Linked DNA regions of Roseimicrobium gellanilyticum. The protein of the gene in region 2 interacts with the protein of the main gene of each other region in a pairwise test. Links are inferred from orthologs where the notes say so. Each region holds a gene or a part of one and is shown on either strand. Other genes may lie near its edges.

Region 1 (3,663 bases), on a different replicon or contig from region 2:
CGGAGAAGGTGTAGGAAGGGAGTAGCGGCTTTGTTTAGAAGTAGCTTCGCGCAGCTAGTTCAGCGACTTTTGTCTTTTTCGCCGCTCTCCCCCACCAACCTCTCCAGCAACGTCGCACGGCCGCTCGCATCGAGACCCTCCGAGGCCTTCATGATTTCCTCCAACGAAGGCTGAGTGCTTGCGGGCCGGAAGAAGGCCCACAGAGAGCACGCGAGGAGTATGCTCACGAGCCCCAGCAAACCGCCTGCGATTGCCGTCAGACCTGCGGGTGCGCACGATGGCGCATGATGGCCAAAAATGGGCTGGCGGGCAAGGGGCGCGTTTCGTCCCTGCCTGAAGGAGCCGCCGCCCTACGTGGCTCCTCCCCGCATTTGCCTTTCCCCCAAAGTCCGCTAGGCTCTCGACCCACCATTTTCCCCGGCGTGCCGGACAAACCCTGATGAGCGACAAGAAGCCTGAGAAAGCAAAGAACAAGGAGAAGGAAGCCCCGAATCCTTACAAGGACAGCCTGCACCTGCCGGTGACGGAGTTCCCCATGCGCGCCAGCCTCACAGAGAGGGAGCCGCAGCGTCTCGCGCAATGGGAAGCCGCCAACGTCTATGAGCGCATTCAGGAGCGCCGGAAGGGGAACAAGAAGTTCGTCCTGCACGACGGCCCGCCCTTCGCCAATGGTGACGTGCACATGGGCACGGCCCTGAACAAGGTGCTGAAGGACCTCGTGGTGAAGTCCAAGAGCATGCTGGGCTATTACGCGCCTTTCGTCCCCGGATGGGACTGCCACGGGCTGCCGATCGAATTCCGCGTAGTGAAGGAAAGCGCCGGCCTGAGCCCGGTGGAAATCCGCCGCAAGTCCGAGGAGTACGCGCGGAAGTACATCGACATCCAGCGCGAGAGCTTCAAGCGCCTCGGTGTCTTCGGCACTTGGGAGAAGCCCTACCTCACGCTCGACCCGGCGTATGAGGCGGACATCATCCGCACCTTCGCAAAGTTCGTGGAGCAGGACCTCATCTACCGCAGCAAGCGCCCGGTGATCTGGAGCTATGGCGCCGGCACCGCGCTCGCGGAAGCTGAGGTGGAGTACAAGGACAAGACCTCCCCTGCCATCTACGTGGCCTTCAACCTCGTGGACTCCCCTTCCCTGCCTGCAGAGTTGAAGGGTGCCTCGATGGTCATCTGGACCACCACACCCTGGACGCTGCCCGCGAACCTGGGCATCGCGCTTCATGCCGAGTTTGGCTACATCGTCGGCGACTTCGCCAACGCTGCTGGCGAGACGCGCAAGCTCGTGGTGTACAAGGATCTTCTCGGGGAATTCACCGCGAAGACCGGCTTCACGCTTGCGAAGGAACATGCCACGCTGAAGGGCAGCGCCTTTGCCGGACTGCAAGCTCAGCATCCTTTCCTCGACCGCACGTCGAAGGTCATCAACACCGACTTCGTCACCGCAGACACCGGTACCGGCCAGGTGCACATCGCACCCGGCCACGGTCAGGATGACTACCTTGCGGGCAAGGCCCACGGCATGGAGATCTTCTCCCCCGTGGATGACAAGGGTCACTACACCAGTGAGGTGGGTCTGCCTGACCTCGTGGGCAAGCACGTGTTCCAGTCGAACGAGCCCATCATCACCCTGCTGGGTGAGAAGGGCGCGTTGCTGGCGCGTGAGAACTACGTGCACCAGTACCCGCACTGCTGGCGCTCGAAGACTCCGATCATCTTCCGCGCAGTGGAACAGTTCTTTATCAAGATCGACAAGATCCGCGGCAAAGCTCTGGAAGAAATCGACAAGGTGCAGTGGCTGCCCGCGTGGGCGCGCAACCGCATCTTTGGCACCGTGGAATCCCGTCCCGACTGGTGCATCAGCCGCCAGCGCACGTGGGGTGTGCCGCTGCCCGCCTTCTACGCGAAGGACGGCTCGGTCATCCTCACGGCGGATCTCGCCTGCAAGGTGGCTGACATTTTCGAAAAGGAAGGCACCAACGCGTGGTTCGAAAAGGACGACGCGACCTGGGCACAGATGCTCGGCCTTCCCGAAGGCACGAGCCGTGGTGTGGATACGCTCGACGTGTGGATCGACTCCGGTTGCAGCCACGTGGCCGTGCTGGATCGCCACCCTGAACTCGGCGCGCCTGCGGACCTCTATCTCGAAGCGACGGACCAGCATCGCGGCTGGTTCCAGAGCTCACTCATGGTCAGCGTGGTCGCGCGTGGCACCGCACCGTACAAGAGTGTGATCACCCACGGCTTTGTGGTGGACACGAGCGGTGCGAAGATCTCCAAATCGGATCAGGGCACGAACAAGAACGCAAAGCCCATGACCGCGTCCCACTACTACAACAAGTACGGTGGCGATCTCGTGCGCCTTTGGGCGGCTTCCGTGGACTATCAGAATGAGGTGCCGTTCTCCGAGCAACTCTTCGAGCAATCCACACAGAACTATCGCAGCATCCGCAACACCTTGCGCGTGCTCCTCGGCAACCTGAATGGCTTCGATGCCAACAAGGATGCCGTGAGCAAGGAGCAGTTTACCCTGCTGGATGGCTGGATCCTCGAGCGCCTTCATCGCGTGACGAAGGAATGCCGTGAGGCGTATGATGCGTTTGAATTCCGCAAGGTCTTCAATGCGCTGAACCAGTTCTGCACCGTCGACCTGAGTTCGCTCTACATCGATATCACGAAGGATCGTCTCTACTGCGATCGCCTGGACAGCCCGCGTCGTCGCGCCACGCAGACTGCGATGCATCGCATCACCGAAAGCCTGTGCCTGCTGCTCGCGCCCATCCTCGCCTTCACGGCGGATGAGACGTGGGAGTATCTCGGCAAGACGGAGAGCGTGCACGTGGAGGAATTCCCACAGCCCGACCCCGACTTCGCCGGTGAAGAAGCCAGCGCCGCCGTGGAAGACCTCTTGAAGGTCCGCGCCGTCATCCAGCAGTCCATCGAGAAGGCCCGCCAGGAAAAGCGCATCGGCGCCAACCTGGAAGCCACGGTGAATGTCACGCTGCCGGAGGAAGGCTTCGCCAATGCGGTGTTCCAGGACAGCGCGACGATGGAGGAATTCTTCATTCTCTCCACGCTGAAGCTGACGCGTGAGCCGAAGGCCGAACTCTTCGCCGAAGTGCTGAATTCGCCGCACCAGAAGTGCGCACGCTGCTGGAAGTACCTGCCGAGCGTGGGTACGCAGTCGCATGCGGACCTGTGTGACCGGTGCGAGGGCGCGGTGTGAGAAAAGGAAAGTAGTCCGCCGAGCCTCGGCGGTCAGTTGGGAAGTGCCTTGCGGCTGATGCCGTGGGGCATGTCTGCTGACGTATGCCAGAGCGCTTTGCGTCATGGAGTGCGGTGGCAAGCTTCAAGCGCGACACCGCTTTGAACGAAGGGTTTTCGCATGCACGAAGGTGCACCGTGAAAGAAATCCAGGACCGCGGAGCCTGGGGAAGTTAGAACGTGATTCGTTTATGTCCGATCACCAGCTTCGCTCAAAGCGGTGTCGCGCCTTAGCGCTTGCCACCGCACTCCACGACGCAAAGCGTTCGCACTACCAGTCGGCTAGTTTTCCGATACCATAGCGTACGTCATGCAAGCCACTGACCGCCGAAGCTCGGCGGACTACTTTCCACTGCACAAAAAAGCGGTGCGAGGCATTCACCGTCGCACTGTCGTACC
Region 2 (3,231 bases):
ATGGGAGGGTTCAGGGTCTCAATCCAGATTCGCTGCCGGCCGGAACCGTGCGTCCCTGTCGTGCGCCACACTTCAACTGGAGGCCTGAAAGACGAGTTTCGTCACGCCGCCCTGGCCGTCGGCTCCCTGCATTTTGGTTGCAAAATCGGATGACAAGACGTCTTGGGACGATATTCTTGCCCTCCACGACGCCTTCCAAAGGAGGCGACTTCCTTGGGGATATAGCTCAGTTGGTAGAGCGTCTCGTTCGCAATGAGAAGGTCAGGGGTTCGAATCCCCTTATCTCCACCAAGTCACCGGTTTGTGGGCTACCTCCGCCTCCGCGCATCCCACCACACGGCTGCCAGGATGACGCCGCCTTTGATCATGTACTGGAGGGAGAAATGGACGCCGGCCTGATTGAGGCCCTTGTCGAGAATGCCGATGATGATGGCCCCAAGGAGGGTGCCGGTCATGGTGCCACGTCCACCTTTCAGGCTGGCTCCGCCGACCACGGCGGCGGCGATGGCATTGAGCTCAAATCCCTGGCCGGAGGCAGGCTCGGCTCCATACAGCTGGGAAGCGTGTATCATGCCTGCAGTGGCCGTGAGCAATGCAGCAAGGATGTACACAGTTATCTCACACCTTGATACTGGAATGCCGGAATAGAGAGCCGCGAGACGGTTGTCTCCAATCGCGTAGAGATGCCTGCCGAAGACGGTGAAGTGAAGCATCGCTGCGGTGAGAAGATACACTGACAGCAGGATGAGCACCGGCATGGGAATGGTATCGAAGAGTCGGCCATTCCCGATGAAAAGAAACGTCTCCTGTGAGCCCGGCAGGCTGAGGGGGCGGCCTTCATTGAATCGTAGCGCGAGACCGCGAGCCACCAGCATGGTGCCCAACGTCACAATGAAGGCGGGCATTTGAGTCCTGGACACGGCGACGCCATGAAACAAACCGAAGAGTGATGCGACCGCGAGACCCGCGAGCATGGCAGGAAACACGTTCCAGCCGAGACCGATGGCCGAGCCATCGGGTGCAGTGGTGTTGACCATGCAGTAGGTGGTGACGGTTCCTACCAACGCCACCAGGGCTCCCACTGACAGATCGATGCCCCCGATGAGAATCACCAGCGTCATTCCAAAGGCGAGGATGGAATTCACGCCAATCTGCTGGGCAAGATCCAGAAGGTTGCTGGTGCTGGTGAAGTTTGGGACGAATGTCCCGAAGATCGCGAGAAGGATGGCAGTGGCCACGAGCAGCGTGAACTGCTGGCGGAGGAAGGCGTTCATGAAGGCGATACTGAGGGGCTGAGTGGAGATGATGCGGTCCTATTTCAGAAACTCCCCGGCATTCTCCTTCGTCACTGACTTCACAGGAATGCGGATGTCCTTCTCAATGGCATTGCCTGCGAGATGCTCGTAAGCTTTCTCTGCTGCCACCCGTCCAATCTCCTTGGGGAACTGTGCCGAGGTGGAGTGAATCTTGCCCTCCTTGATGGCGGCGGCAGCTTCACGTGAGCCGTCCACGGTGACAATCGTGACTTGGGCAGTCTTGCCCGCGGCTTCGATGGCGGAGAATGCACCGAGTGCGCAGGGATCATTGATGGGGAACACGGCATCAAGGTCCGGATAGCGGCCGAGTAGGTCGCGCATCACGGGGCGTCCGCCTTCGATGGAGCCCTTGCCCTCCTGAGTATCCAGCAAAGTCATGCCGGGATGCTTCGCCATCACTTCCTTGAAACCTGCCACGCGGTCGATGCAGGACTTGGCGGTCGACAGGTGCAGGATGACGACCTTGGCATTGGGCTTCACCTTGGCGAGTTCTTCGCAAGCAAGGCGACCGGCGCCGATGTTGTCACTGATGACCTGGCAGAGCACGAGCTCCGCATCGCTCACATCTGTGTCCACCACGATGATGGGTACGCCTTTGCGCTTCGCCTCGATGAGACTGCCGCGGATGCCCTCCCAGTTCACCGGATTCAGGAAGATGGCAGCCGGATTCTGCTGCAGGACATCGGAGAGATCGTTCTTCTGCTTCAGGCTGTTGAACTGCGAGTCGAGGGTGACGAGGCGATCTCCCTTCGACTCCACCACCTTCTTGAGACCTTCATTGAGGTCCACGAAGAAGGGATTGTTCATTGTCATGAAGGAAGCCGCAAACAGGCGGCCTTTCCCGCCACCGCTGCCGCTATCACCAGACGGGGCACCGGGTTTGTCGCCGGAGGGCGAGCAGGCTGCAAGCAGCGAGAGGGCAGCCAGGGGAAGGATGAGGAGGTGGCGGCGTTTCATGGCGGAGGGACAGCGGACGCGTGCCCTTTGTATCGGAAAGCATGCAGCCCTGACCATCAAAAACGCGGGAGTGGGGGCGAAACTCGCGGCGAGCAGGCGGTTCGAGGTCGCAAAAAAACGGCACTGCCGGTGAAGGCAGTGCCGCTTGAGTGGTGAATTAGAACCTCAGTTCAATTCAACCGAAGGAACCAACTTAGGCAGTCGGGACTTCGGCGATGGTCTTGAGAATGCGGGAGGCAATCTGGTAGGGGTCGCCCTGGCTGTTCGGACGGCGGTCTTCGAGGTAGCCCTTGTAGCCGCTGTTCACGAAGCTGTGGGGGATACGGATGGAGGATCCGCGGTCGGCGATGCCGTAGGTGAACTTGTCGATGGACTGCGTTTCGTGCAGGCCGGTCAGACGCAGATGGTTGTCCGGACCATAGACGGCGATATGCTCGTCCATGTTCTTCTGGAAGGCGCCCATGAGCTTCTCGAAGTACTCCTTGCCGCCCTTCGTACGCATGTATTCGGTGGAGAAGTTGGAGTGCATGCCGGAGCCGTTCCAGTCGCCACGAATGGGCTTGCAGTGGTACTCAACGTCCACGCAATACTTTTCACACAGGCGGTTCAGGAGGTAGCGAGCCATCCACACGTCGTCAGCGGCCTTCTTGGAGCCCTTGCCGAAGACCTGGAATTCCCACTGGCCCTTGGCCACTTCGGCGTTGATGCCTTCGTGGTTGATGCCGGCGTCAAGGCAGAGGTCGAGGTGCTCTTCCACAATCTGGCGGGCGATGTCACCCACGTACTTGTAGCCCACACCCGTGTAGTACGGGCCCTGGGGAGCGGGATAGCCTTCTTCCGGGAAGCCGAGGGGACGGCCGTCCTGGTAAAGGAAGTACTCCTGCTCGAAGCCGAACCAGGTGCCTTCGTCATCAAGGATGGTGGCGCGATGGTTGGAGGGGTGGGGGGTCGTGCCGTC

What was found.
Region 1: the proteins of DES53_RS07035 (region 2) and ileS interact in binary tests that used the Escherichia coli proteins (3 or more experiments, as listed by UniProt). The link is inferred for Roseimicrobium gellanilyticum from one-to-one orthologs.

Annotation. Positions count from the first base shown.
Region 1 is NZ_QNRR01000004.1:567,473-571,135, reverse strand. What follows is about bases 81-3,426. They hold ileS (isoleucine--tRNA ligase), read left to right. Parts: upstream 81-439; coding sequence 440-3,226; downstream 3,227-3,426. In the rest of the region: DES53_RS14805 (hypothetical protein), read left to right, coding at 1-14. UniProt on the Escherichia coli protein: Catalyzes the attachment of isoleucine to tRNA(Ile). As IleRS can inadvertently accommodate and process structurally similar amino acids such as valine, to avoid such errors it has two additional distinct tRNA(Ile)-dependent editing activities.
Region 2 is NZ_QNRR01000002.1:411,880-415,110, forward strand. What follows is about bases 294-3,207. They hold DES53_RS07035 (sugar ABC transporter substrate-binding protein), read right to left. Parts: upstream 2,274-3,207; coding sequence 1,314-2,273; downstream 294-1,313. Other genes in these bases: DES53_RS07030 (ABC transporter permease), read right to left, coding at 309-1,274; DES53_RS07040 (glutamine synthetase beta-grasp domain-containing protein), read right to left, coding at 2,467-3,207. Outside these bases: more of DES53_RS07040, read right to left, coding at 3,208-3,231. UniProt on the Escherichia coli protein: Part of the ABC transporter complex RbsABC involved in ribose import. Binds ribose. Also serves as the primary chemoreceptor for chemotaxis.